Regions from separate parts of the Margalitia sp. FSL K6-0131 genome, predicted to be linked through region 1. Evidence: riboswitches for the same ligand, from Rfam matches in the RefSeq annotation. Region 1 holds a riboswitch; each other region holds the start of a gene.

The links. A riboswitch is a leader RNA that binds a small molecule or an ion and turns the genes downstream of it on or off. The one in region 1 is predicted to bind cyclic di-GMP.
Region 2: another riboswitch for cyclic di-GMP. It lies ahead of NSQ59_RS22445 (hypothetical protein); the one in region 1 lies ahead of NSQ59_RS20205 (sodium-dependent transporter).
Region 3: another riboswitch for cyclic di-GMP. It lies ahead of NSQ59_RS10875 (anti-repressor SinI family protein); the one in region 1 lies ahead of NSQ59_RS20205 (sodium-dependent transporter).
Region 4: another riboswitch for cyclic di-GMP. It lies ahead of NSQ59_RS09420 (type II secretion system protein); the one in region 1 lies ahead of NSQ59_RS20205 (sodium-dependent transporter).

What each region holds. Positions count from the first base shown of each region.
Region 1 is NZ_JBBOZS010000001.1:4,127,489-4,135,120, forward strand. It holds gene NSQ59_RS20190 (LURP-one-related/scramblase family protein) at 1-191, opposite strand, end outside; gene NSQ59_RS20195 (DUF4317 domain-containing protein) at 466-1,635, opposite strand; gene NSQ59_RS20200 (pyridoxal phosphate-dependent decarboxylase family protein) at 1,896-3,545, opposite strand; gene NSQ59_RS20205 (sodium-dependent transporter) at 3,581-4,948, opposite strand; cyclic di-GMP riboswitch class I at 5,070-5,154, opposite strand; gene NSQ59_RS20210 (methyl-accepting chemotaxis protein) at 5,488-6,642, opposite strand; gene NSQ59_RS20215 (hypothetical protein) at 6,686-7,396, opposite strand; gene NSQ59_RS20220 (hypothetical protein) at 7,443-7,632, opposite strand, start outside.
Region 2 is NZ_JBBOZS010000001.1:4,575,677-4,583,308, reverse strand. It holds gene NSQ59_RS22460 (GNAT family N-acetyltransferase) at 1-20, opposite strand, end outside; gene NSQ59_RS22455 (hypothetical protein) at 862-1,023, opposite strand; gene NSQ59_RS22450 (aldose epimerase family protein) at 1,125-1,982, shown strand; cyclic di-GMP riboswitch class I at 2,124-2,210, shown strand; gene NSQ59_RS22445 (hypothetical protein) at 2,440-2,730, shown strand; one part of gene NSQ59_RS22440 (IS3 family transposase) at 3,459-3,720, shown strand; one part of gene NSQ59_RS22440 (IS3 family transposase) at 3,720-4,618, shown strand; gene NSQ59_RS22435 (DUF2294 domain-containing protein) at 4,781-5,164, shown strand; gene NSQ59_RS22430 (NADH dehydrogenase subunit 5) at 5,633-7,162, shown strand; gene NSQ59_RS22425 (DUF2309 domain-containing protein) at 7,162-7,632, shown strand, end outside.
Region 3 is NZ_JBBOZS010000001.1:2,241,619-2,249,250, reverse strand. It holds gene spoIIM (stage II sporulation protein M) at 1-119, opposite strand, end outside; gene NSQ59_RS10900 (class I SAM-dependent methyltransferase) at 303-1,484, opposite strand; gene NSQ59_RS10895 (endonuclease Q family protein) at 1,499-2,668, opposite strand; gene NSQ59_RS10890 (NUDIX hydrolase) at 2,655-3,212, opposite strand; gene mciZ (Z-ring formation inhibitor MciZ) at 3,446-3,574, shown strand; gene NSQ59_RS10880 (aldo/keto reductase) at 3,643-4,554, shown strand; cyclic di-GMP riboswitch class I at 5,058-5,141, shown strand; gene NSQ59_RS10875 (anti-repressor SinI family protein) at 5,168-5,311, shown strand; gene NSQ59_RS10870 (helix-turn-helix domain-containing protein) at 5,461-5,793, shown strand; gene NSQ59_RS10865 (YqkE family protein) at 5,845-6,102, opposite strand; gene NSQ59_RS10860 (CoA transferase subunit B) at 6,185-6,853, opposite strand; gene NSQ59_RS10855 (CoA transferase subunit A) at 6,883-7,572, opposite strand.
Region 4 is NZ_JBBOZS010000001.1:1,952,892-1,960,523, forward strand. It holds gene NSQ59_RS09400 (type IV pilus modification PilV family protein) at 1-145, opposite strand, end outside; gene NSQ59_RS09405 (GspE/PulE family protein) at 257-1,891, shown strand; gene NSQ59_RS09410 (type IV pilus twitching motility protein PilT) at 1,902-2,942, shown strand; gene NSQ59_RS09415 (type II secretion system F family protein) at 2,942-4,150, shown strand; cyclic di-GMP riboswitch class II at 4,241-4,324, shown strand; gene NSQ59_RS09420 (type II secretion system protein) at 4,405-4,863, shown strand; gene NSQ59_RS09425 (prepilin peptidase) at 4,993-5,748, shown strand; gene pilM (type IV pilus biogenesis protein PilM) at 5,764-6,738, shown strand; gene NSQ59_RS09435 (PilN domain-containing protein) at 6,749-7,321, shown strand; gene NSQ59_RS09440 (LysM peptidoglycan-binding domain-containing protein) at 7,325-7,632, shown strand, end outside.

The DNA of each region.
Region 1 (7,632 bases):
TTCGGCAAAAAGCTGAACACCTTTTTCGTAATGAGTGCAACTTCATCCCTTGTAGTATTTAAAATGGAGAAAGTTTTTGGGATTTTCATAAAACTCCCCTCCACGTAATAAACGTCCTTCTCCTGCTCATCCTTTACTGTAAATTTTCCACTTAGACTGAATACCTTTTGCTTTATATAGAGCTGCTTCATACTATTCCCCCTTTGACATAGCATATTACTATAAGTATATTATTGTTTTGTGTTACATGAATACATTTTTAAAAACACTGGGACGGTCCTACCGTTTCAAAAAATCATACCATTTTCTTTTGAAAAAAATTTAGGAAACAAATGAAACGTCCCCGTGTTTATTAAAGGTAAAAAATCCCCCATTTTTTGATGGAGGATTTTGCTTCTGGAATAAAATTAAAATTGGAGCACGTTATAAGATTTAAATACCATGGTCCCTATCCTGCAAAATTCACTAGAGTTCTGCTTCTTCTAATTTAAATCCTTCGACTACCACTTCTTCATCAACCTCTAATAATAGGCATTTCTTTCCATTAAAAGTAATATACTTAATATTTTTGAGGTCTTTCGGGTTAATGGTTACATTGGCAATCTTCGTTTCGATTTTAATCGATTTCGGAATGACACTGCTTGCTTTGATTTCATATTTTTCATCATAGACAACACTTTTGAATGCATGCTCCACTTTGTCTGAGTTTACATCTTCCACTCCACTAGCCTCTAAGATTCGTTCGATATCCTTGGAATCCAGTTTAGGAGGTTCACTTTCTTCATTTTGTTCATTTTCTTGACTCTCCTGCACCATTTTATCAATTTCCTCATAAACATTCGAAATGACCTTGGAATCCACTTCATCTCCTACCACTATTTTCAAAATTTGATCGAAGCTGTCCTTTTCTTCTACCGCTGTAATGATCTCTTCACATTGGAGGACATCCACGATAAAGATCTCACTTGGTTGATTCGCTTTTCCGCCATTATAAAGAATATGATTCACATCTGCTGCGTTATCATTAAAGGCAGGAAACAGAAAACCGGCTAATGGAGCTGCTAAATTGATAATGGGATCCACAGCATTATTGGATTTAAATTCTTTCTCAATATAATCAAACAGCAAGGCTTTTTTCGGCTGATCCGTTTTATTAAGACTGCAAAGGACAAACTCACTGGAGTATACCTCATCATCCCCACCTTCTTCGGATTCCATATCCCGCTTCCTTGTTGCCTTTTGATATTCTCCGCGGATAAAGGTTACGACTGTATCAAATTCATACTTTGCATGTTCAAACATTTTCGCTACTATCTGGAGCATATGTTCTTTCCAATCTTCCGTGGATGCTGCATGTAATCCATTGAAAAGAATCATTTGTGTGCTCTCTTCCACATCTCGTCGAAATTTCAGTTCAAACAGCTTGGAGTCAAGCCCCCCTGTCAAAACCTTTTTAAAGTTAGTTAAAAACAATTCTTGTGCTTCCTGTTCTAACATTTCAAACGGTTGGCTGACTTGATGATAAATCTCCCCTGATTCTTTCTTTACATATACATTGAATATTTCACGAATTTTCATATATCGGCTATTTAATTTAAATTGATTTCGGATTTTTGCGATGTCTTTTTTATTCATTTATCTCATCTCCCATCCCTGATTATACTGTTAGGACGAGAAAATAGTAATACTTGATTTTTCATCAATTTTGATAACAATTGGGGATTTTTATTTAGTGGGTTCGCTTTTCTATGATGAATACTAGATTTATCAACTTTGAAAATAGCACTTCACCAAAATTACCATTACAATAACATAAAAAAATGCTCACATCCCCTACTTTTTCAAGGGTTGTGAGCCACGTTAAGGAGGAGAAGTTTTTATACTAGAAGACCACCTTAGGATCTTATTATGATATTTTCCCTGCTTCTCGTTTTCAGGAAAAATTCTAGGTGTTCTTTTAGAAATCCAACGTAACGGTCGACCTCTTCTATTGTTGTGTATGGCGAGATTGCAAAAAATTTATGTGCATAGACGGCTATCCGCTTGTTTGAGTTTGCTGCTTCCACGAGACGCTGCTTTTTTGTATTTCCAAAGAAGACGGTATCTCGTTCGGCACCAATTACCTCTGCAAACTCGTCATTAAATTGATTAATTTCCATTATATCTTCTAAGGTTAAATGTCCGTTCCATTCATCATTCCATTTTGTCTCTTCAGGATAAAAACGGAATGTTGTAATCGGTGAAACCTCATTTGTGACCACCACATTCGAAATTTCTTTCGTTAAAGTCTCTCTAAATGCAATATTGACACGAATATAATTGGCTAGAAGTTCTTGATACCCTTCGATTCCAAATGCTAATAAAGACGCATAGATTGCCAAAGCACTTCCCATTCGCGAGCATTCGAGCGTGTAGCCTGTATGATAGCTGCCATAACCGCGATTTCCAACATACGGCGTTTCCGCTGCATCTAAATCAACATACTTAAGATTCTCTCTGTTCTTGATTAAAAATAAACTCGTAGTATATGGCGTTTGTCCAAGCTTATGGAAATCAAAAACCATACTATCTGCAAGCTTGATATGTTTAAACTTTTGCTGATAGGATTTCAATACCTCAAGTACGTTTTCTTCCAATCGCAGAGGATTGCTTTCAAAGTCGTAATCATTAAAGAAAGTATACATGCCCCCCATTGCAGAGTCTGCATGGATATAGATAGAATTTATGCCGTATGTGCGTTCCAATTCTTCCGCTATCCTCTTGATTCCCTCAAGGTCATCAATCCCAAATGTATCCGTAGTTCCCATTGTGGCAAGGACATAAAGAGGAACGCCGCCTTTGGCAATAACATGCTCCATTTTTTCTTTTAAATCTTCTAGATTCATAGAATGATCAGCATTCGCTTTCACGCGAATCATATTTTCTACACCAATCCCAGTTGCCTCTACCGATTTATACAGACTGTAGTGGGATAGCTCGGAACAGAAGCAATAGAGATTTCGCGGTACACCATGTTGATTAGAGAACGGCGCGTAACGGGCAATGGCAAGACGTAAAGAGTTAAAGACAGCCCCTTGTCCTCCCCAAGTTGTATATCCTGCACTGATGCTTTCATCATATCCAATCAGTTTGGATAGCATACTAGTTACTTCGATTTCTGCTGTAGCAGCTGCTTGGCCTTCTACATCCCAAAGATTGTTCCCATTGACCAGCACCATTACTAAGTTCCCGATGATACTGGCAATATTCGGAAGCGGCGCCGCATTGGCTACATAATTTCGATTGACGTACCGGTGTCCTTCTACCAATTTTAGAAGCTTTTGAATCACTTCCTCCATCGCCACACCTCTAACCGGAACATCAGCGTTTTGAATGACACGATTATAGTAATCCGCTGTGTACTCGGGCATTTCTCCCAGCGTTAATTTGTTAGGATCCTTTAATTCATCTATTTTTGTCAAAATCGTCTTAAAGTACGACAATAATTCCTCTCTTTGAAAGTCATTTCCGTCCATACTAGGAAATAATTTTTGTATTTCCTTCATTGTTTTACCCCCCTGATGTTTTTACTGGCAGTAGTTTATTTAAACAAATGTAGAATCCAATCGGATAATCCTGCTGCATCTAAAAAAACGACGATGATGGCAATTGGAACAATATATTTTAAGAGAAAATAACAGATTGAAAAGAATACGTATCCTATATTCGATCCTTGTTTTAATTCGGCAAACAAATCTTGTTTTGAAATTTTCCAGGATACAAAAATCGCGATGAATAATGCACCTAAAGGCATCAAAATATTGCTGACTGCATAATCCATCAAGTCAAAGATCGTCTTATGAAAGAGTTGGACATCTGCCAGCACACCATAAGAAAGACAGGCTGGGATGCCAACGATAAAAATAAGAATTCCAATCACCCAAGTGGCTTTCTTGCGCTTCCTCGAATCATTCTTCGTAACAGACGCCACTATAATTTCAATCATTGAGAAAGCAGAAGTTAAAGCAGCGAATAAGAATAATAGTAAAAAGGCCAAAAAGAAAATCATCCCAAAAGGCATATGATCAAATACTGCCGGTAAAACAGAGAATATTAAGACCGGCCCTGCGTTTGGTTTAAGTCCAAAGGCAAAAACTCCTGGGAAAATAGCTAAGCCCGCTAATATAGCAATGACAATATTTAATAAAATAATAGAAATAGCCGATTGCGGAAGATTTTGCGTCTTTGGTAAATAAGAAGCATATGTAAGCATGACAGAAACACCCAATGACAGTGTAAAAAATGCTTGTCTCAGGGCAAATAAAATACTTTCAGATGTAAGCTTCGAAAAATCTGGTACTAGTAAAAATTTCACACCCTCGATTGCCCCATCCAGGCTCAAAGAACGAATGACTAAAATAATAAATAAAAGAAGTAATGCCGGCATCATGACTTTACTTGCTAATTCAATTCCTTTTTGAACCCCTTGGGCAACGACAAGAAGGGTGATGATCATAAATACAAGCTGTGCCGCAATGGTGGCATACGGGTTAGAAATAATTTCACCAAATAACTGCCCATACTGATTCTGAGTCAACCCAGCTAACCCGCCGCTCAAAATTTTCATAATGTACAGAATGATCCAGCCACCTACGACACTATAGAACGATAGAAGGACAAAGCATGTAAAAACACCGATTTTCCCTATAAAGTTCCACTTCTTATTGGATGCAAGTTTGCCATATGTTTGAATCGGATCACTTTGACCCATTCTCCCAATCATAAATTCTCCTAGTAATAAGGGCATCCCTAAGACTAGTGTAAAAGCTAAAAATATTAAAAGGAAAGCTCCTCCACCACCTGTTCCCGCGACATAAGGGAATTTCCAGATTGCTCCCAAACCTATCGCTGATCCAGCTGCTGCTAAAACGAAGCCTATTTTTGATTTCCATTGTTCTTGTTGTGACATTCTATTCCCTTTCCTTTTGAATACCATTCCTTCTCATTTTTCATAAAAATCGACAAAAAAAGCCCACACAGGTGGACATAAAAAAGCAAAACATTGCTTCCATAAATAGATATCCAACCTTTTCGGCAACCCGGCTGCCATAGAAATCTTCCTTTAGGCCCGTAGCTTTGCGTCCCCATCTTTCAATGGGTTTGCTATTGTCGAAGGAATAAAACAAAATACTAATGATTTTTTACCCTGAAAAAGTTACTAATATGAAATTGCTGGTGTAAACGCATTTTTTAATAGTATTATTTTACCATTATTATTATCCTGATAAAAGATAAAATTTTCCTAATATAATTTCTGTGGTCACATTTGCTTGTTTCAAAATAAAACAACTTGCTCCTTTTGCACTTTATATCCGTTCATGCCCACGCATAAAAAAGAAGCTTCCCACAAGTTGGATAAACCTCTGAGAAGCAACATATACTTATCAGCCAGCAAGGTGAAAATCTTTATATTGCTGCACTGACCTTATTTTCACCATCTTGTCTCACTTAAGCTTCAGCAGTTTCAACACCATTACTCCATACAAGTAATTTGTTTACATCATTTTTTAACTCTACAAGATCTTTTGCTTCCTCTACAAGTTTTTCCATTGTATGTAGTTCATCATCACTAATTTCAATTAGTTCCTCAAACATTTCAACAGATTCCCGAGAAATAGAAGCTATCTCCACAATTGCTGTCATTATCTGCTGAGTAGCAGAAGATAATTCTTCTGTACTTGCGGAAGTATTTTCATTATTTTCAGCAATGATCTTTGTAGTAGATAGTATCTTTTCGAACATGGCTCCAACCTCGACAATAGTCGAATTTGTTTCTTTAAATTCTTCTGTTCCCTGTTGCATGGACTCGACAACTATTTCCGTTTCTTCTTGTATATTCTTTACAATATTTGATACTTCAGAAGAAGACTGGCGTGATTGTTCGGCCAATTTTCGAACCTCATCCGCAACAACCGCAAATCCTTTACCATGTTCCCCCGCACGGGCAGCTTCTATTGCTGCATTCAATGCTAATAAATTAATTTGTTCTGAAATCCCTGTAATCACTTTTACAATAGTGCCGATTTCGTGAGATTTTTCTCCGAGTTTATTTATTGCATCAGATGTTGTATTTATCGTTTGATTAAATTGCTCCATCTTTTCTAAGGAATTCTTTAGCTTCTCGTTTCCATCTTGCGTCAATGCTAAGGTAGTATTCGATTGTTCTGAAATTTGATTGGATCTCACTGATAGATCTTCGATAGCCTGTGCCATTTCTTCCATAGATGCGGCGCTTTCTTCTGTGGCGACTAATTGTTTCTGTAAGCCTCTGCCTACCTCATCAATTGCCGCTCTTACAATATCGGCTTTCTCAGAAGCATATTCACCCGTTTCAGCGAGATTTTCTCCTATATCATTGACATTTTTTGAAAAGGAAAAAAACGTTTCCCTAACTCGGCTGAAAAACTCAATTAATTGATTAAATACAGTATGATCAGAACTTCTTTCATTCACTTTATTTATGATATTACCTGCTGCTACTTCTTTCATTCCATTTATTATCTCTTTATTAATTTGATGACGTTTTATTGAATAATACCGGTAAGCAAAATAGACTGATACCACCAATAAAATAACAATAATACCTAGCAAAATAGCTTCCATGATATATAAATCCCCTAACTCCTTTTAATTATTGATCATTATTTTAAAGCTCTTTTAATAGAATATATGTTCCATCCGCTACATTTTCAGGAATACCATTCAATTTACTATTTTCCTGATATTTATGAACAATATAATTTCCATCTAAATCTATATATTTTTGTATATTATGATATTTTTCCATTACACGTATAGACTTCGGATTTGTCGCTTCCGCTAAAATAGCCTTCAACCCTTGTGTTTTTGCTTTTGTAATCAAACTATTTCCTAATTGTTGAATAATTTCGTGCCGGTCATGTTCCGCAATTACTCCTAACATGAATAGGTGCAATAACTCTCCATCTCGGATTTCTTTTCCGTGTCGTTTTTGATAATCTTCCATGAAACGTTTATCCACATCTTCCAAAACATGCAGAATGACATTCATATCATAAAAAGAACCTTCAAATACATCTTCTCCGATAATCTCTGGTGCATTTGTATCTCCAGCAAGCACCCCAACAACATTATTGTTACCATCCAAAGCGACTGCGCAATATCCCTGCTCTACAGTAGAGTCTAAATAATCCTTGGTAAACTGATAGAAATCATCATAATCTAAATGTAATTGACCTACCATCGGTTCCTGAACCCATTTCCCAGCAACATCCACTCCAATAAATGTTCTAGCAAGACACTCTGCTGCTTTCTGAATTAAATCTGTTTGTTCCTTTGTAACAATTTCATAGGTATATAACGCTTGTGTTGTTTGCACTAGTTGATCTTCCTTTCAAATAATAGATGAAAAATTATCTTTCTATTTACATAGAGTAAGGTACTTTATCGACAAATGTACCTGCGAACACTATTCTTTCAAGTGCATTCCTAATTTGCACTTGAGCAATTTTAGAGGAAGGTTTTACTACAAGGATATCCTTAAAACCTAAGCTAGAATAAAATTTCATCGTTTGCTCCAACTGCGGTACAACCTTTGATGGGACAGGTGTTTGG
Region 2 (7,632 bases), 450 kb from region 1:
AATATTTTATAATCTATCATGATTTATCCCCTTTTTTTTATTTCATTTTAACTCATAAAAAAATTTCCGGCTATAAAAGCCGGAAAAAGGATTAGGGTATTTAAATAAGGGGGTTACTTGATAATGGAGGGGACCATAATCAAGTAGGAAAATTACTAGCTTGTCCTATTAACAATTACATCATAATCTCTCAAACCTAAAAATTAATGAAAAATAAATTAGAATTAGATGAGAAACAAAATTGTCACAATTGAATCAAAAAATGCACCAAAAACGGTGCTGAAGTTAGAATATTCCCGGTCCTGGTGGAGGTGGCGGAGGGTTATTCCGCTGGTCAAAAGGATTTTTTTCAATATCTTTATTGATCTGTTTTGTCGTATTTGAAGTTACTCTAAAGAAAATGATGGGTAGGATAATGACAAATGCAAGAACAATATAAATCCACATATTAGTCACCACCTTTAAAGAGTGTATATTATCATTAGATGCCAATATTAAAGAAAGATGACAAAAATGGATAAGGTTTATTACCGCTAATTGAAAATGGACGTTTAATCGTGCTTTTTTATGAGGTCAGAGCGGGAATCCGGTAGAAGGAGAATCGTGCCTGAACACAATGCCGGACTGGGAAAACGGTAACGATCAACGGTTGAATGTGCCCGAAGAGGAGAATAAAACGGAAAAATGGTAACAATGAACGGCTGAATATTCCCATGGAAGGTGCTAAAGCATGAAACAGGTAACAATAGATGATGAATAATTGTGCCACAATCAAATTCAGAACGCAAAAGCGGTAACAAAGCACGGAAATTCCCCACTCGTTACCCCTTACTAAACCAAAGAAAAGCAATCCTATTCCCTTTATATAACACTTTTAGTATAAGTAATAGTACTACGTTCAATCATGCCATTTTTCTTAAATTGGTCAATATGTGTCATCCAATAAATCCCGGTAAATAAACCTCCTAAAATAAATAGGATGGATATAAGAAAAAATATGATTTGCTTTTTTTTATTTTTCATATAAGTCTCCCTCCGCACAAATGCAATCTTTTAATAATATATGCCATAATAGTGGGTGGAAGCAACAACAATGATATAGAAGCAAAAAGGAGACAGGTGCAATGTATTCAATTCAAGAACTAATGGACGAAGGTTTAAAAATATACGAATTAAGAGATGGAGATTCATACATAAAAGTTGTACCGGAACGCGGTGGAATAATCACAGAATTCGGGATCAGCGGCACCGAAATTCTTTATTTAAATAGGGAAACTCTGTTAGATAGAGAAGCAAACATTAGAGGAGGAATTCCAATTTTATTCCCCATAAGCGGACAATTGCAAAAAGGTGAATACGAACTTCAAGGAAATACCTATAAAATGAAAAATCATGGTTTTGCGAGAAATATGCCTTGGGAAGTAGTAAAGACTTCTACAGAAGGGGAGTTATCGATTACTTTAAGATTAGAAAGTAATGAAGAAACAAGAAAATCTTATCCATTTGATTTTGAGGTTGTTTTTAAATATATCTTAAAAGAGAATACTCTTTATATAGAACAGGATTATAAAAATTTATCCGAATTAGAAATGCCATTTTATGCCGGATTCCATCCATATTTTAAAACGTCGAAAAAGGTATTAACCATAGAATCTGACGCCAAAACATATCTTGATTATAATGACAATCAAGAGAAAATATTTAAAGGGATCATCGACTTATCTGATAAAAAAGAATCGTTGATGTTACTGGACACTGTGAAAAACGAAGTCCAATTTAAACTTGAGGAAACAAATAAACTAGTTTCATTAGAATATGGCAAGGAATTTAACTATATTGTCTGTTGGACAGAACATGGGAAGGAATTTGTTTGTGTTGAACCATGGATGGCAAAAACATATGAAATGAATCAAAAAGAAGAATTGGTGTATTTAAAACCAAATGAGTCGTTAACGACCTTTTTTCAAATCAAGGTGGAATAAGACAAGGTGTCTCCTTGTCTTTAATTTTTTTCATCGCATAGCCTCAATAGATAGTTTCATCTAAGTGTCGAATTCTCTCTTTTTTTGCTGAAAAATGATTGATATAAGTAACCGAAAAATGATATGTTTAAAAGGTAAAAACAACGATAATAGCAAACCTTTTGAAAAATGGGGACGCAAAGCCACGGGTCTAAGGTTCGGAAGAATGATGATCGCCGGGTTACCGAAAGTTTATTGATAATAATATGAAAAAGATTTTGAAATCTTGTCTTATTAAGTATTCCTATTATGATTTCGGAATTCCTCCTTTATGCGGTCTACTCCCCACTGTCTGCTCGTCTTGTCCTGGATTTTTGTGAAGAAAACCACAAAGTCAAATTGTCTGACCAAGACATTTTTTCCATTTGTTTCTCTATCTTAGAGAAAATTGTTTAAAGAAAGAAGGATTTTATTAAAGATGGCAATAGACGTAAACCAGAAGTCAGATAGATATAGCTATAATCAAATAAAAGAGCATTTATATTCATATATTTTTCCGGCAAATAGTTTGACCTTTTTAGTAAACCAGAAGCTGGAAGTTGAGATGTCAGGGGATCAAATTGTCGATTATATTCTTACTAATTTACCGAGGAGACAAATTCTTGAACTTTTAGAGATGCTCGAAATTATTAAAAATCGCAATTCGAGTCCCATAAGTTATCTACAATATATTTTATATGGAATCGATCAATACAAAGAGCGAAAATAATATAATTGGTATACAGCCTTGTAAAAGTTATAGACCCTCTTGTTATTTCAAATACTTATAGACGATAACTTTCTCCGTTCCTGAAGTTGATATTGGTCTTATAAGTTATTTAATCTAAAAGGCAGTTCATTGTGAAAATCTTTATCCATTTACTGAACTCGTGATGATCATACTGCTTCTGCCATAACGCTGAAAAAAATGAAAGGAAGAATTTAGCTCTTATTTATAGCTAAGTTCTCCATAACCAACCATTGCTTTTCCATCTGGAGGAGCTTTTTTCATCTTGAACCTCATTCGTTCATTATATTAGTGGACTGGATCCCCCCATAACTAACTTAATAATCCATTTTTTCTCTGATAACATAAAATACACGAGTTCTTTTCAATCCTAATATGTGATTCGATTCGGGGCACTCTACTTAAAAAGATTAGGATGTTTTTCAAGTTTTCTTCTCAAAGGTACTATAGTATATGTAAAGAGCCTTTGATAAAATATAGGTGGCTAACTTAAATGACCAAAGAGGAATCGTTAATGATCAGAATCGTAAGTTACCATGAAAGAAAACCGTGTTAGGAATTCAATGCAATAAGTTATTGTAGCTTTCTATAAAAGCTATAAAACATATACTAATACATTTATTAAAATAAAAAAGGAAATTTGATGCTAGACTAAAAAGTGGACACAGATTGTTATAATAAATATATCAATTATAATGAGGTGTGTCCGTATGGCAAAAGGTAATGGTAAACGATACGAAGAGTCTTTTAAAATTGAAACTGTAAAGTATATTAGCGAAAACCATAAATCTGTAGCTCAAGTGGCGAGAGAAGTTGGTGTAAACGAAAATACATTACATGGTTGGATGAAAAAGTATGGTCAACAACCGGAAATCAAGGCTGTACAATCTTTCTCCTCGGAAGGTGCTGCTTTAAAAGCTCTTCAGAAAGAAATGCGCGATTTAAAGGAGGAAAATGAAATCTTAAAAAAGGCGATGCACTACTTCGCGAAAAGCCCTCGGTAAAATATGAATTTATTCATAAGAATCGCTCCCAATTCCGAGTGGAGAAGATGTGCAAAGTCCTGGGAGTATCCAAGAGTGGTTACTTCAAATGGTTAAACCGACCAAAAAGTAACCGGCAGAAAAAGCACGAGAAATTAGCACAAAAAATTCTGAAGACCCATTTAGAATTTAAACAACGTTACGGCAGCGTGAAAATTACTAAAACCCTTAATAAACGTGGCATGAAGGTAAGTGAGCGTACGGTTTCCCGTATTATGACGAAGAACCAATGGAAGTCTTGTACAGTCAAGAAATACAAGGCTACGACCAATTCAAAACATAAACATCCAGTAAGTGAAAACGTCCTAGATCGACAGTTTAAAGCAAGCAAACCAAACCAATTTTGGGTAACGGATATCACTTATATACCGACCAATGAGGGCTGGTTGTATTTGGCGACCGTAATGGACTTATATTCTCGTAAAATAGTAGGTTGGGCTATGGGCAAAACTATGACAAAGGAATTGGTTATCTCTGCATTAAAAATGGCTTACAAGCGTCAAAAGCCGGGAAAAGGCGTCATTCATCACTCAGACAGAGGTGTTCAATATGCTTCCTCTGAGTATCAGAAACTATTAAAAAAGTATCATATGATTGGTAGTATGAGCCGTAAAGGAAACTGTTATGACAATGCTTGCATTGAATCGTTTCACGGTATTCTTAAACGTGAGTTAGTTTATCAAACCAAGTATAGAACAAGAGAAGAAGCGAAGAAATCATTATTTGAATACATCGAGTTCTTCTACAATTCTAAGCGGATTCATTCAACATTGGGCTACTGTACACCAAATGAATTTGAGCGAATGTATAGTAATTCTGCAGCTTGATTTTACCTTCATCAAAAAGTTTAAATCGCACTTTATTTAAACTTTTTGATGAAGGCCACCAAGCGAAAGCGCGGTAGAAAAATCTGTGTCTATTTTCTTGACGTAGTATCAATTGTTTAATAAGGAGTGTACGGATTTTTAGTACAAGGAGGATATATAATATTGAAAGTTTCGAAAGGTTTTATTGAATCGGAAATAAGTAAGGCCATAACACAATGGGAAAAGGACTATCTTGGAAGAGGCTCTTTATCTGTTAAAACAGATATATTAAGGGATATGATCATTGTCAATTTACAAGGAATTTTAACTCCAGCAGAATATACTGTTTGTGAAACCAAAGATGGAATGTTGACTATAAAAAAAACACGATCTGAGTTAGTTGAATCTGGGATAGAGAATCTTAAGGAAATTATATTGACGATTACTGGGGAGGAAGTAAAGGGATTCCATACCGATATAAGCTCTCGTACTGGAGAACGACTGATGGTTTTCAAATTATTTAATGATCTTGAGAAAAAGATAAACAGCAATAATGGGCAGGATTAAGTCTAAATTGTTGACAAATGTGTGCAGTATGGAATATCCTAAAGTTAACTAAATATGGCGTTTTTAATCTTAATTATAACTTGAGCATTCATTTCAATATTTATATATTGACTGGATGAAAAAGTTTTTATTGTGACGTAAAAATCGGTACAGTCTATAATCTGATTGATAAGATGGAGATATACTGTTTTTTCATTCGAACGCATACATGTTGATAATAATTGGTAGCATTTCAAAAAACTTTATGGTTAGTTGAATTGAAACCGACAATTTACAAAATTCCAATGATTTTAATCATCGTTGGAATTTTGAAGTTGTCGGTTTTTTTATTTAAATGCGAGAAATGAATTTACAGATTAGTCATTGTCTAGCTTCTGCGTTTTTCTTTATAAGTATTATCTGGAATATATATCAACCTTTTTAAAAGGAATTATATAAGTAAGCGCCATTTAGATGGAGGACCGTTATATGTTATTTTCCCTTAGTTTGTCATCATTATTAAATATATTTTATTGTGTACTGGTGATTTCCGGTCTAAGTGGTCTGTTGTTTTTATATCCACGGATACCATTGCGTTACGTTAATATCCATATTGGAATTGTGTCTTTACCCCCATTGGTTGCTTTATTTGCTCTTATTAATACGAAGGCAAAAGGAATTTTTGGTCCTTGGCACCTAGACTCTATAGCGTGGTTATTGGCATTCTTTGTTCTTTTTCTTGGATTAATCATTCAACGTTTTTCCGTACGTTACTTAATGGGGGATCACTCTTATCGGAAATATTTTATTCTTTTTACATTCACTACCGGCGCAGCCTCGCTTGCATGGTTAAGTGATGATTTACGCTTAATGGCCATTTGTTGGGGAGTTACTCTTATTGGACTTATCTCACTTATACGGTTGAACCGTGGATGGAAAGTGGCTCATGAAGCAGCAACCATATCTGGTCGTTTATTTGCATTAAGTTGGATTGCTATTGTATTTGCAATTATTTGGCTTTCCCATGTTACAGGACAATGGCAGCTATCGTCAGCTTTAAAGGACGGGAGTTTAGCCCACCTTGATTCTTGGGAGAAAACAGGGATTAATCTGTTGCTCATACTAGGGGTAATGATTCCAGCAGCACAATGGCCGTTCCAACGGTGGTTGTTAGAGTCTGTTGTTGCTCCGACTCCTGTTTCGGCGATTATGCACGCTGGTTTAGTAAATGCAGGTGGTATTGTTCTAACTAGATTTTCACCGATATTTAATGGTGATATAGCGCAAATAATCTTACTAATTCTGGCAAGTATTTCGGTATTGATTGGAACTGGAATCAGTTTAGTCCAGGTGGACTATAAACGACAGTTAGTAGGATCAACCATTGCACAAATGGGATTTATGCTGATTCAGTGCGCATTAGGTGCCTATTCAGCAGCTATTTTTCACCTTGTATTTCATGGTTTGTTCAAAGCTACGCTATTTTTACAGGCAGGTTCGTTAGTGCCGCGTTTGGAAAAATCAACACATGGTCGGAAAAACATATCCTATTCATGGACCGTGGTTGGGTATATTTTAGCTATCCTTGTTGGTGCTTCTTTTTGGCTTAAGGACATGGGAAATGGATATCAATTGATAAGTGCGCTAATTATAGGGTGGTCTTTATCTGTTTCCTGGAAACAATTAGTAGCTTTTGGAGAGGGAAGCATTGATCGAATTGCTGGATTGTTATTTTTGGGTGGATTTACTATTTTGTACCTTATCATTCATAACTACCTCTATGGTTGGTTGCCTGTAAATGTTTATCATGGAAATCAACTTTCCATGGCTATACTTATCTTTATCATCTGTTTCTTGTTTGTTTGCAGTATTATAGGCAGGTGGGTTGTTCAGCATCGCTCTTCTGTTTACTTCACAGTAATTTATCTTTGGTTGGTACGTTTAGGTGAGGCACAACCAAAAGCAGTGGAAAGTCATCCAAACTACCTTAAGTTTTTATCTCAGGGAGGTAATAAATGATGAGTGTAACATCTGTCATAAATAAAGATGATGTAAAACAGAAAGACGATAATATAAATTTTCAAGAAAGTGACATTCGCGTTTTAGTTGAATCAGCCAGTCGAGTTATTGCACCACTTTGGCCGATTTCTACGTTTGCAGCACGCAGTCCATGGATGGGACTCGAAAAACTTTCTTTTGAACAGGTAGCACGGTGGCTAAAGAATACACGGGATGTTGATATATATCCTAGTGCTTCTATGATCCAATCTGCGAAAAGGAAAGGTGAGATTGATGAGGCTTTTGTAGAAATGGCACTGCAGCGTTGGCTAGATTCTCATTCTTTTCACATATCTCGGGAGGCAGCAGAACGATTTTGTCGTGCTGCATTAACATTAGATAAGTTACCCTCTGAGCTTCTCTCATCATCTGAGCTGAAAAAATTGGATGCGGACCTAAAGGAATGGAATACAGAGAGTTCCGAAAAGGCC
Region 3 (7,632 bases), 1.9 Mb from region 1:
ACAATAATCGCTCCAAAAACAATACCCATTAAAAATAGGACGATAACAAATAAATAGATCGAGGAGTATTCTTGGACATGAGTTATGATAGGATTAGACTGCAACTTTTTTTTCCGCATTTTCTATCCTCCTGCTTTACATTTAATAGAAACCCTGCTAGCCTTTCGCCATTCAAGATATCTATTAAACTTTATGCACTCATTTACTAGGTTATTCCTTTCCTGCGTGATAAGGAGCAAAAATACTTAAAAAGAAGGAGAGAAAATAGTATGGCCGCCATTAAAACGGCGACCATTCATAAATTATATCTTTCTAGCGACTAATGTAAAAGTTTTCGGCAATCCGATATCATGAATTTTATGATTTGGTTCCTCTTCAAGGACTTCAATAAGCATCTCACTCTGGCCGACTGTCGTAATCAATTCACCTAATGTCCATTTTCTTTGTAAGACCTCTTCCGTATCTTCTCTTTTTTCTTGTGGCATATGCTTGCTAAATGCCACTTCCCGTTTGGAGATTGCTGGGTCAAAGTAATTACCTGTTACCTTATGTTTTTTACCTGAAGAGGTAATTAGTTTTGTGGAAACAGGGTGAAATTCATGTAAGATAAATTTACCATTTGGCCGAAGGAGACTTGATACAATCTTTACTAATGGAAATAAATCTATAAAATAGTGGAGGACACCAAGCTCCATTAAAACATAGTCATATTGCCCTCTATGCTCTTCTATAGGGATCGATAAAATATCGGAAACTACATATTCCAATGGTACTTCGGCTGCACTTGCTATCTCCTTGGCATATGCTTGATTTTCCTTTGAAAAATCAACAATAGTTACCTGAGCTCCCAGTAAAGACAGTGCTACTCCTTTAATCCCGTTAGATCCCATTAAATGAATGACTTTTTTACCTGACAGATTGTCAAAATATTTATTAAAAGGATAGAGTCGCCAATTTGGATTTTGTTTTATTTTTTCTGCTACAACTGCAGGGTCTCCATGACGGTTTAATAGTGCTTCATAATTATGCTGATTCCATGCTTCCTCATTTTGATTCGTCACTATCTGCTGCTGTTTATTTAGAAAGGCATGTATCAACTCAATTTCTACATCACTATTTCGATAATAGAGATATTGGTAGAGAGAGATACACCAAAATGAAATGCCATCCTTTTTCAATTCTACACGATAAGGATTTGTACGAATGGTAGTATTAAAAAAACATTCGATAAATATCGTATATCCTTCATATTGTACTTGAAAGGATGCATTTACTTGGTTCTTATTGATCTCAGATAGGGTGGAAGGTGGAAAAAGCGAATAGGCTTTTTCAAATACATCCCATTGAATCTCTAAAAACACTTCATTTGAATGGTCTATTTCTACTCCTTGTATCCTAAGGGAAGTCGTTTTCACAAATTGATATGGAATCCCTTCTTCATCCAATCTCTTGGTTAACTCAGTTAATAATTCAATGTAGTTCATTTTTCTCCACCATATTATTTAGTATTATCCACTTTTCCATATTGACCGCCTCCTCCAGCCATAAGCTGAAGCGTTCCTTGTCTTGCTTGCATTATCATATCAGCTAAATCCGCTTTCACCACTTTTTTCAATTCTTCAATCGGTACATTGTGTAAAATATTCATTTCCGTATCAAAGTAATCTAATAATTTGTGCAATGTTTTCGGACCTAATCCTGGTAGGAAATCAAGCGGGACTTGATGTACATAAGGAGGTCGCTTTGGGCTTACTTGATCTGTTGCCAGTTCTTTTATTCGTTCAGACACTCCCTTTGTGAAATGAGTGGATCCACAGTGAGGGCAAATGTCAGCCACTTTTGGCTCAAAGCATTTCGAACAGGTTGTTCGATAGTACTTGCCAAGATATGGATTCAATCCGTAATTTGCGACAATTCCATTACCGTCTTTACCATGTAAGGCTTTTTCTAATGCAGCAAATGTCGGAGATTCGAGCTTCATTATCTGATATTCACGGGCAATTTTCCCTAAAGAATGCGCATCGGAATCACTGACAAATGTAAAGTGATGCAATTCTTTAATTCGGTCCGCCATTTCTGTGTTAGAGCTCAACCCTAATTCAATCCCGTCAATTAAATCGGGATCCAGAATTTCGGATATTGATTTTTCTACACCCTTTCCATACAAACTTTTGAATGGGGTGAAAACATGTGCAGGAATAAAAATTCCGCCTAATGATTTTATTTTCTTTTGTAACGGTACAGCACTTTCATGTATCCTTTGTGTGCTTAATTGGACATTTTTGACCTTTGTTTGATACCACATCGAAAAATTCTTTAAAGCCTCTAAAGTAGGAAAATAGCCAAGGACATGAATTGGACCTTTACAATTCTCGTCATTTACTTCAATTTCTACTCCGGGAATGAGTGTAACCGTTTCTTGAAAACGGAATCCCCCCTCTGCCATTCCCCTTAGGTCTCCACGATAAATCAAGTCTTCTATTTCAGCAATGACTTCCGGAGAATGACAGTCAATGATGCCTACCATATCTAAACCTTTAGGGGACTTTGCCGTATTTAAGATATTGGTAAGCGTTAATGATTTCGATGCAGTAATTTTTACTGGTTTTCCGTTTTTCGTCCTCCCGATATGAATATGGAGGTCGACAAAATAATTATTCACTCTTATTCAACGCCTCTTTTAATTGTAGATATTGAATTGCGTACAGTGTTTTGGCATCATAGATTTTCTTTTCCTGAATTAATTGAAGTGCTTCTTCCAGTGTAACCTCTAATAATTCCACAAATTCGTCTTCATCAGCACTTTTTGGATTTTCTACTTTCTGCAAGCCTTTTGCTAAGTATAAATGAATAAGTTCATCAGCGAAGCCTGGTGATGTATAGAATGAACAAATAAGTTCTAGTTTTTCACATGAGTAGCCAGTTTCCTCTTCTAGCTCCCTTATAGCCGTTACATCTGGCTTTTCTCCTGGTTCTAATTTACCTGCAGGAATTTCAACTAATGCCCTATCCATTGGTTTTCGATATTGATCCACCAAAATAATTTTATCATCTGGAGTAATAGCTAATATGGCAACTGCCCCTGGATGTTTAATAATTTCCCTCTTTGCCGTTTTACCATTTGGCAGTTCTACTTCATCTATTTGCAGACGGACAACCCTGCCCTCAAAAATTTTCTCTGACCTGATTGTTTTCTCTTCAAATTTATGCATCATAAACTCTCCTTGTTCTATTCCATAGACTACTATTCATACATTTTAACAAACGGCTCTGTTAAATAATAGTGTTGACGTCTTATCGTCTTATGTGTACATGTTCCCTACCGTTAATGTTCCCTAGTAAAACCCGCACATGTGTATGCGTATAACTAAACACTATTATAGCTTAACAAATTTTAAAAAGCGGAGGCTAATAGGAAGCCCGCTAAAAAGAAGGTGACATACCCGTGAAAATATTTGTACATTCGAAAGGAATTACAATGAGCGGCAAGGCATGGGAAATAAGAGAGCAATTAAAATCATATAGAAAACAGTATTACTATGTGCTTGATTGGGTAAAGTTAATCAATCGTTAGCAAATATTTTGTTAAAGTAAACTGTTTTTCGCTACAATAGTAGGAAACAAAGTGAAAGGAAACCTGTCATGAAAAAAAATAGACTAGGAAACTCAGATTTATACGTTTCTGCACTTGGATTAGGATGCATGTCTCTTGGAACAGATGAAAAACATGCACAAGAAATTATATACGCTGCATTAGAGGAAGGTATTAATTATTTTGATACGGCGGACCTATATGATGTTGGAGCAAATGAGGAGATTGTCGGGAAGGCATTAAAGGATGTCCGTGACCAAGTCATTATTGCCACAAAAGTAGGAAACCGCTGGAACAAGAATCATTCCGGGTGGAGCTGGGATCCTTCTAAAAAATATATAAAGGAAGCTGTAAAGGAGAGTCTTAAAAGATTACAAACAGATTATATTGATTTATATCAATTGCATGGGGGAACGATCGAGGATAATATCGAGGATACAATTGAAGCCTTTGAAGAATTAAAATCGGAAGGAATTATTCGGTATTATGGAATTTCCTCTATTCGTCCTAACGTGATTCGTGAATATATTGAGAAATCCTCCATTATTAGCATTATGATGCAATATAGTCTTCTGGATAGACGACCTGAGGAAATTTTTCCATTTATTAAAGAACACTCAGTAAGTGTTGTGACAAGAGGACCGCTTGCTAAAGGATTATTAAGCGAGAAATGGACTAGCAAGCTATCTGAAAAAGGCTATTTGGAATATTCCCATCAGGAGCTTCACGACTTACTTTCTAGTATTCAAAATAAATTGGTTTCTGAGAATAGATCCATGACGGAATTAGCCCTTCAGTTTAATTTAGCGAATGATACTGTAGCTTCTATAATTGCTGGAGCGAGTTCAGTCAAACAAGTTCGCATAAATGCACAAGCCACTAGGTCTGATTCTTTAAACGAGGATGAACGAAAGATTCTTCTTACGTTAACAAAGGAAAATATCTATAAGGAACATCGATAAAAGAAAAGGTCTGGATTGCCGGACCTTTCTTTTGGTTGTCTAGCATAATGCCAATCGATAAGTGAATCTCCGGGTCTCCTCTCAACGATAAGTTAACATCAGCTCCTAAAATACTTTGCAGTGTTTCCTTTACCTCAGTCAATGCCCCTACAGGTAAAATTTGCACTTCCATTTCAATATGAACAAGGCATTTCCACTTTTATGATTTTTGGGGGTAACTATTCAAAAAGTTTTCAACAAATTCTTTTCTTTTTTTACAAATAAGTATTCGTTTTTTCAAATTATATTTTAGAAGAAATAAAAAGTTGCGATGTCATAAAAACTTTTTTTACCATATAACGACAAAATCATTTAAATAGTATGATAATTCATTTCTCGTTTTATTCATTTTGTGGCATTATTTCAATTATTCGACATCGACATAATTTTCGAGTATGGCTAAATCATTTTCGTTATACTCAAAAATGTAGACAAAAAGTAGTAGATAATAAGAATGAATTATTATCAGAAAAAGGCAAACTTATTGAAAAATAAGGACGCAAAGTCACAGGTCTAAGGTTTAATACGATGACGGCTGGGCTACCTGAAATACATGGTATTTTAGGAGGTAAAAATGGAGAAAAAATTAATGGCAAGTACACAAACACTGGATCAGGAATGGATTGATTTAATTTTAGCAGCACTCGATATGGGAATTTCTGTTCAAGAAATAAAAGACTTCTTTCATAAAAAAACCTCTGGATTAGATGTAATGTAAAAAATTTTCCTAACATTCTACTATACATACTATTATTCACATCTTAAAATATTTATTGCAATTATTATAATTTTTTTGCAAATCCGTTCTAAATATGGAACCCGAATTTCGTTATATGTTATAATGAATCGAAGGAAGGTGACATACTTATGATTGGACAACGCATAAAAAATTTCCGATTACAAAGGCAACTATCATTATCAGAGCTTGCCGAAAGAGCAGGTGTCGCAAAATCTTATCTAAGTTCCATTGAACGTAATATTCAATCAAATCCTTCTGTTCAGTTTCTGGAAAAAGTATCAGCTGTTTTAGGAGTATCTGTAAATGCATTACTCCATGATGAGGGGGAAGAAGGATTTGACCACGCAGAACTTGACTCTGAATGGGAACTGTTAGTACGTGAAGCGATGAATTCTGGTGTCTCTAAAAATGAGTTTCGAGAATTTCTCGAATTTAATAAATGGAAAAGGAATAATAAATAAAGCGTTCGTTATGATGATTTGAACGCTTTTTATTTTTCCTTTTTCCAAACCCTATTTAAATTTCTTCCAGTCCATTGGATTTTCATTTAATAATTCTTCAAAGGATTTATTCTTTTCCTTTCTTCTTCTTTCTTCTCTCTTTCTTTCTTCCTCTTGAAGCTTTTCATTTTCTTCCTTCTGCACTAAATCATGCTGTGCTTGTTTTAATTTTAATAATATATCTTGATTTAAAGAATCCTTCAATGTAAGCTTTTCATCCTGCTTTTCCTTTTTAGGTTGATACTTTTGCTGTTTTTTTGTTTTTGCCATTTTGATTTCTCCCTTAAGTTTAAAAATGAAGAAAAAGAATAGGTATCATGTAACCTACACTCCCATCATTTTACTACAGTGACTAATAAGCTTCTAGTCTTACATCTTCAGCTACCATTACAGTTGGCTCCGTCGAAGCAAGTACTTCCTCCACTGTGTATCCTTTTGCCACTTCCCTTAAAATAAGTCCTTTATTGGATACATCGATAACAGCTCTATCCGTAATAATTCGGTTAACAACGCCTTTCCCTGTTAAAGGAAGACTGCATTCTTTGAGAATTTTAGGCTCACCATTTTTATTCACATGGTCCATAATAACAATGATTTTTTGGGCACCATGAACTAAATCCATCGCTCCCCCCATGCCCTTGATCATTTTCCCCGGGATCATCCAATTAGCTAAATCACCTGAGGCCGATACTTCCATTCCGCCCAAAATTGCTATATTTATATGACCGCCCCGAATCATCGCAAACGATTCTGCACTATCAAAATAAGCTGCACCCGGAATTGCCGTCACCGTTTCTTTTCCGGCATTGATTAAATCTGCATCAATCTCCTCCTCATTAGGATATGGGCCAATTCCAAGCAAGCCGTTTTCCGACTGTAAAACAACTTGTTTATTATCGGAAATGTAATTGGCAACTAATGTTGGCATTCCAATTCCCAGATTTACATAATGGCCATCTTTAATTTCCTTTTCCGCTCTTCTAGCAATCTTTTCCCTTATTGAACCTTTATCAGCTGACATATTCTTCTCTCCCTTCCTTAATGTGCAAATTATTTTCTAATGGTTCTTCTTTCAATACGTTTTTCTTGATCCCCTTGAATAATCCTTTGCACATAAATGCTTGGAGTATGAATAAAATTAGCATCCAGCTCCCCGACTTCATAGAGCACCTCTACCTCTGCAATCGTTACCTTTCCTGCAGCCGCGATCATCGGGTTAAAATTACGAGCTGTTTTGTTGTATACTAAATTCCCCATTTTATCACCTTTCCAAGCACGAATTAAACTAAAATCTGCCGTTAATGCTTCCTCCAAAACATATTCTTTCCCATTAAACGTCCTCGTTTCTTTCCCTTCTGCAATTGGTGTTCCCACACCTGCGGGAGTATAAAATGCAGGAATTCCCGCTCCTCCTGCTCGTATTTTTTCTGCCAAGGTGCCTTGCGGGGTTAATTCCACTTCTAATTCGCCAGCTAACACCTGGCGTTCGAATTCTTTATTTTCCCCAACATATGACCCTATCATTTTCTTAATCTGTTTATTTTGCAAAAGCGGTCCTAATCCCCAATCATCTATCCCGCAGTTATTAGAAATAACCGTTAAATCCTTTACCCCTTTTTCGACAAGTGCAAGAATTAAATTTTCAGGAATTCCGCAAAGACCGAAACCGCCAACCATTATTGTCGCACCGTCTTGAATATCTGCTACCGCTTCCTGGAAGGATGTATATACTTGCTTCAATTATTCTCTCTCCCCTCTGGTTTCGTAAAAATATATTATTGATGATCAAACCGCCTTATG
Region 4 (7,632 bases), 2.2 Mb from region 1:
TTAAATTTATCTCATTGTGGGCAGTAAACGAATAAGATTGACCAAATATTCCGAAAGTGCATATAAGGACTATTGTCAGTAATGTGATTGCAGCAAGAACTTCGACTAGTGTAAATCCTTTTTCATTGTTTAAATGATTCTTCATTATATTAATACCTCGCAAAAAGATTTTGCTTTACCTGATACAATTTTCCATATTTCTATTTTATAATGTATTGGTATAAATGTACTACTATTTTTTGAGAGTAGGGATTACATGGTTAGAAAACGATTAGGAGATTTACTTGTTGATGTTGGTGAAATTACAAGAGACCAGCTATCAGAAGCATTAAATGCTAAAAAAGACGGGCAAAAACTTGGGGATGTATTGGTAGAAAGAGGTTTTATAAATGAACAGCAATTAATTGAAGTGCTGGAATTTCAGCTAGGTGTTCCACATGTCGTTTTACATCGATATCCAATTGATACAAGTTTAATAAAACTAGTTCCTATTGAATTTGCAATCAGAAATGTTGTTATTCCAATTGAGAAAAATCAACAGGAATTAACGGTAGCAATGAATGATCCGATGGATTATTTTGTGATTGATGATCTACGATTATCAACCGGGTTTCAAATCAAGCCGGTCATAGCTACAAAAGAAGAAATTATTGGGGCAATTCATAAATATTATCATTTTAATGAACATTTTGAAGAAGAGGAACTATCAAGTATCGTACCATTGAATCCGGAAGAAGCTCCTGCTGTCAAACTTGTCAATCAGCTATTTGCAACGGGTGTACAAATGAAAGCCAGTGACATACATATTGATCCTCAAGAGACAAAAGTAATCATTCGATATAGAGTTGATGGTGTATTAAAAACAGAAAGAATTCTTTCTAAGTCTATTTATCCTTCATTAATAGCTAGAATAAAAGTAATAGGAAATTTAAGAATTACAGAAAACCGTTTGCCACAAGACGGCCGTGTAAAATTAACAGTGCAACAAAGGCAAGTTGATTTAAGAATATCCATTCTTCCAACGATTAATGGTGAAAAAGTAGTTATTCGTATATTAGATTTACAAAATGTAAAAAAGAATATATCAGAAATTGGATTTAATAGAATGAATCTTCAATCCTTTGTTAAATTAATCGAGAAACCCTCAGGTCTTCTCCTGATTACAGGTCCAACAGGGTCCGGAAAAACTTCCACTCTGTATGCTGGACTGCATCATTTAAATTCTGAAGCGGTAAACATCGTAACGATAGAAGATCCTGTTGAATATCAACTAGAGGGAATAAATCAAGTACAAGTAAACCCGCAAATCGGACTCGATTTTTCAAAGGGATTACGTGCACTGCTGCGTCAGGATCCAAATATCATCATGATTGGGGAAATAAGAGACAGTGAAACAGTGGAAATTGCAGTAAGATCGGCATTGACTGGCCATTTAGTCCTTAGCACGATGCATACAAATGATTCTATTTCTACTATTCCGAGACTATTAGATATGAATGTTGAGCCTTATTTAGTTGTTTCGGCACTATCTGGTGTAGTTGCTCAAAGACTAGTACGAAAATTATGTAAAGATTGTACAGAACCATATGAGCCTACAATGATGGAAAAACAATTATTTGAGAAAAGAGGCTTGCAAGTTCAGACTCTCTATCGCGGCAAGGGCTGCTCCTCTTGCCGGCAAACTGGTTATAAAGGGCGATTGGCGATACATGAGCTTTTTATAATAGACGATGATATTCGTCATTTACTATATAATAATCAGAATATGGAAGAGATTAAGCTTGCAGCATTAAAAAAAGGAATGCTTTTCTTAATAGATGACGGATTGTTAAAAGCTAAGTCTGGGTTAACAACGGTTGATGAAATACTTAGAGTAACTTTACCGGACTAGGGGGATATACATGAAAGAAAAACTAGATGCAATATTGACCGCTGCATTTGAAATTGGCACTTCAGATATCCATTTAACGGTTGGAGTGCCGCCAATGATGAGGTTAAATGGAGAATTAAAAAAATTTGGACAAGAGCCGCTCAAGCCTAGTGATACAGAAGAAATGGCAAAAGCGATTATTCCTGATTCCATGTGGAAGCAATTTAAAGAAACAGGGGAACTTGATTTTTCCTATGGAATAGAAGGGGTTTCACGTTTTCGAGTGAATGCATTTCACCAACGTTCATGTATCAGTTTAGCTATTAGGGTTATTCCTACTAGAATCCCTACATTTGACGAATTAGGATTGCCATCGGTTCTTAGCGACCTTGCTATACAGCCCCAAGGTCTGATATTAGTGACAGGGCCAACCGGAAGTGGAAAGTCGACTACTTTAGCAGCGATGCTAGATAAGATGAATCGTACCGTTAAAAAACATATTATTACACTAGAAGACCCTATTGAATATTTACATAAACACGGGACATGTATCATTGACCAGCGAGAAATAGGGTTTGATACAAAATCATTCTCCAATGCCTTAAGAGCATGTTTAAGACAAGATCCCGATGTTATCCTCGTGGGTGAGATGAGGGATTTAGAAACAATATCAACGGCGATAACTGCTGCAGAAACAGGACACTTGGTACTAGCTACCTTGCATACAACGGACGCACCGACAACTATTGATCGAATCATTGATGTATTTCCATCAGAACAACAAGCACAAGTTAGAATTCAATTGGCTTCCGTATTACGGGCTATCATTTCGCAAAGATTATTTCAACATAAGCAACAAAATAGCAGAATTGGTGCCTTTGAGATTTTAATTAATAATCCTGCAATCCGAAATTTAATTCGCAATGAAAAAATCCATCAAATTCAAAGCGTTATGCAAACAAGTAAAGCAGCGGGAATGCAAACGATGCAAATGGCGATTCAAGCTTTAGTGGAACAAGAAAAAATTTCAGCAAATGACGCTAGACCATATTTATTGGATGGTGTTCTTTAATGGCAGTCTTTCAATATATCGGAAGGAATCGAAAAGGTGAAAGGGTAAAAGGCAAACTGAAGGCGGCAAATTATAATGAAGCCGTTTTAAAGATGAAAGAAAAAGGTATTGCGATCCGTTCTTTAACAGAATTAAAGGGAATATTGTATCGGGAAATTAATGTTATAAAGCCAAATATAAAGCATAAAGATTTAGTCATTTATATTCGTCAATTCAGTACATTGATTAAGGCGGGAATTAGCGTTGTTGATTCAACAAAAATTTTAGCGGAGCAAACAGTAAATCGTGTTTTAAAACAAACCCTTTACAATATATATGAGGATATTCAAACAGGAAAATCTTATACCGAAGCGGCTGAAAAATTTCCAACTATTTTTCCCTCCATGTTTATCAATATGATGAAAGCTGGGGAGGCTAGCGGTCAAATAGAGGAGATTTTGGAAAGAATGGCTGTTTATTTTGAAAAGCAGCATCAAACTCGGCAGAAAATTAAGGCGGCAATGTCCTATCCAATCATATTGGCAATTATATCAATAGCGGTAGTTATCTTTATGCTAGCTGTGATTGTTCCCAAATTTGCTGGCATGTTTGCTTCATTTAATGCAAAATTGCCAGCTTTAACATTGTGGCTGCTAAATTCTAGTCAATTTGTTGTGCATTATTTTTGGTTATTTATACTTTTTCTGCTGTTGTTGTTATTAGGATATTATTTATTGGTAAGGTCGAAAAATGGCAGCTTTTATTTGGACATGATAAAACTTAAAATTCCAGTATTCGGAAAAATTATCCAAAAAGCAGCTTTAGCAAGGATGACTAGAACTCTTAGCACATTATTTGCTTCTTCCGTTCCGATATTGCATGCAATCAGCATTGTGGAAAATGTCGTTGGAAATCAAGTGATTGCCAAAATCCTTGGCGAATCAAAGAATTATATAGAAGAGGGAAAGTCAATTGCAGAACCCATGAAGGATCATTGGGCTATTCCCCCTCTAGTTTCACAAATGATGATCATAGGCGAACAATCAGGAACAATAGACTATATGTTAGAAAAAGTTGCGGAATTTTATGAATCTGAGGTTGATCAGGCAACAGAGCAATTGAAATCTCTTTTAGAGCCTATGATGATTGTTTTTCTCGCCGGAGTTGTAGGAACGATTGTTGCGGCCATCACCATCCCAATGTATAGCGTGTTTCAAAATATCCAATAAATCGACTATCACTATAAAAATTATGTATAGATTAGTAAAAATATGTTGTAATAGCGATATTTGGAATAGTATAATGAGCTTAGATTTAAGATAGAAATTGGAAGCGAAGAAGAGTCATTTGTATATGGGCACTTGAATGGCTCGGAGCTTGTAGTGCAACCCGCCAATTTTATGTTTATTAACCTATTAACATCCTAGATTAATAAATATGAAGTTGGCTTTTTTATTACATATTTAAAGAAGGAGAAGAGAAAATGAGAAGCAGATTCCAAAAGGTAATGAAGAATCAAAAAGGGATGACTCTTGTTGAATTGCTTGCTGTAATTGTTATTCTTGCGATTGTAACCGCTATTGCAGTGCCTAGTGTAGGGGGACTTATCAACAAATCACGGACAGATGCACACATTTCAAACGGGTTAATGATTATTAATGCTGCGAAGATAGGTGTGGCTGCGCAAGATGATAAAATTCTCCCAAGTTCAACAGGAACTAGGGATTTAAAATTAAGTGAATTAGTGAGTGCTGGTTATCTAGATAATATTCCACAGGACCCTTCTAAAAAGGGAGATAAATATAATGATGAAAAAAGTAAAGTAACCATTACAAAAGATAGTAATGGAAAATATAACTATACAATCGTTCTAGTATCTTCTGGTGGAACTGAGGTTGTAAATGCAGATGAATCAAAATTAAATGCAGGAAACGCAAAATAAACTGATATCTTTATAATCAAAAAAAGGGGCATCCAATGCTCCTTTTTTTATAACATATATTTCTATCATATGATAATATACAAATAATGAAAGTGTCATAAATTGAAAAGGAGCACAAACTCTCAACCAATGAATATATTTTGGACAATCTATTTTGCAGTAGTAGGTTTGATTCTTGGATCTTTCTTTAACGTAGTGGGCTTACGTATCCCTGAAAAAAAATCACTTATTTATCCAGGATCACAGTGTCCGCACTGTAAGCATAAATTGCGCTGGTTTGAATTAATCCCCGTATTTTCTTTTATTTTTCAATTAGGAAAATGCCGTTCCTGTAAAACATCTATTTCTTATATCTATCCTGTTATGGAGGCAATTACAGGGTGCTTATTTGCATTCGCATATGCTAAATCAGGCTGGGGAATTGAGCTGCTATTTGCTTTATTGCTTTTATCATTAATAGTGATTATTACAGTATCAGATCTTATTTATATGATTATTCCAGATAAAATTCTATTAATTTTTACCGTAATATTTATTATCTTAAAGATTATGTTTCCTTCCGAACCTTGGTGGGACCCTATAGTCGGGGCTGTTTTTGGATTTGCCCTATTATTTCTAATAGCTATATTAAGTAAAGGTGCAATGGGCGGTGGAGATATTAAATTATTTTTTGTCCTTGGCATAATACTAGGGCTAAAATATACTTTTTTAACGTTCCTAATTGCTACTTTCCTTGGTGCAGTCTTTGGTATTTTAATGATGATTGCACGAAAATATAAAAAGAGAAAACCTATACCATTCGGCCCTTTCATTGGTGCAGGTGCAATTCTATCATTTTTTTTCGGAGATAATATTATTTCATGGTATGTAAGCATGTTTATGTAATGGGGAGTGAAGTAAATGGACCTACAACTATTTTCTAGACAGCATCGTTTACATTTAATGTTTACGGACCATTACGTTCGTTTTATCGTAACCGGTAAAAATAATGTTATCCTTAAATTTGGTCAAAAATGCTTACCTAAAGGAGTTCTCCGTGGTGGACTAATTGAAGATGCTCCCACATTAAGGACTTTACTGGAGCAATTTCTCTACGAAAATAAAATTAGAAGAATGCCTACATATTTGTGTCTATCGGATGGACATACCATTGTAAGAAAGGTGCTTGTTCCAGAGGAGGTTCCTACAGAAGAAATTAAAGGCTATCTTTACATGTCTGTCGGGGAGAGCCTGCATTTGCCATTTGAAGATCCGCTTATTGAAGCAGTAGAATGGAAGGCAGGTCAAGATCATCGTGAGGTTTTAATGATTTCTTCACGTGAATCGGTTGTCCAGCAATATGTAAATCTTTTAAAAAAAATAAAATTAAAACCGGTTGTGATGGATTTATCCATTCTGTCTTTATATCGTTTATATTATCATTTGGATCTTGCCAGCCGAGATGAGCATCTTTTAGTTGTTCAAATTCAATTAGCATACATCCAATTATCGATATTCTACGAACATAAACCATTATATGTTCATCAAATTCATTTTACTGATCAATTCGAATTAGAATTTCAATCCTCAAGATATACTTATGAAAATTGGGCAATGAAAGAGGATTCTCAAGTGAAAACAGGACAAATTCAACAAATAGAACGGGAAATCGATCGAATTCGAAACTTCTATCAATTTAATTTAACAAATGGTCAATATGAAATAAATAAATTATTAATAGCTGGAGAGCATCCATATATTAGCCAGTACGTGGAACAATTAAAAGAGCATAGTACTATTAAGGTTCAACCCCTTACAGACTCATTATTCCAGACAAAAAAGAATATTAACATCCCACCCGTTTTTTCGGAATGCATCGGTTTAACATTAAAGTAGGTGTAAATGCATGCTAGTAGACATTAATCTTATAGAAAAAAAACACCGTCCCAATTTATTTTGGTTTGTCCTATCAGGGATTCTGATTATTTTGGCAGTCTCCCTAGCTATTTTTTATTCCTATTATACGTCTATAAAACAGCAAGAGGCAGTATTGAATAGCCAATTAATCTATGAAAAACAATTAAATAAAGTAAAACAAAATATTCCGATTGATAAAAAGCAGCAGGCTATCCTTGATTTAAAGAAGGCAATACAGTGGGCAAATGATTACCCCATTTCAACTGTAAGCATGTTAAAGGAAATCATTACGCTATTGCCAGAAAGGGGATTTATTACAAATTTTTCTTTACGGGATGACCGCACAGTCCAATTAACGGTGCAATTTGATACTAGTAATGATGCAGCATATTATATGAGACACTTAAATCAAGCTAAATTTGTTCGGGATGTGAAAATCGAAAATATAACTACTGCTGATATGAATGCATCCGATCAAAATATTTTGCCTAGATACTTTGCCCAATATACGATAATACTTAATGAATCTTATTTGAAAAATAAGAATGGAAAGGAAGAATAAAAGGTGGTCGGGAAAAATCTTAAAGTATTTATAACAATCATCATCTTCCTTTTATTTTTTATTACATCGACTCTTTTGTACATACAAAAAATAATCCCAACTAAAAGAAACATACAATATATAAATTCAGAACTGCGAGATGAAAAGCTTAAATCTTTCCCGAAGGAAAAAACAGATCCTGCGCTCATAACAGATGCAACGAACTTGCAAACACAGCTTCCGGTTGTTTTGAATATGGACAGTTTTATATTAGAACTTGGAAAAGCGGAAGTCGCATCAGGGATTACGATTAAAAATATTATATTTGGGGA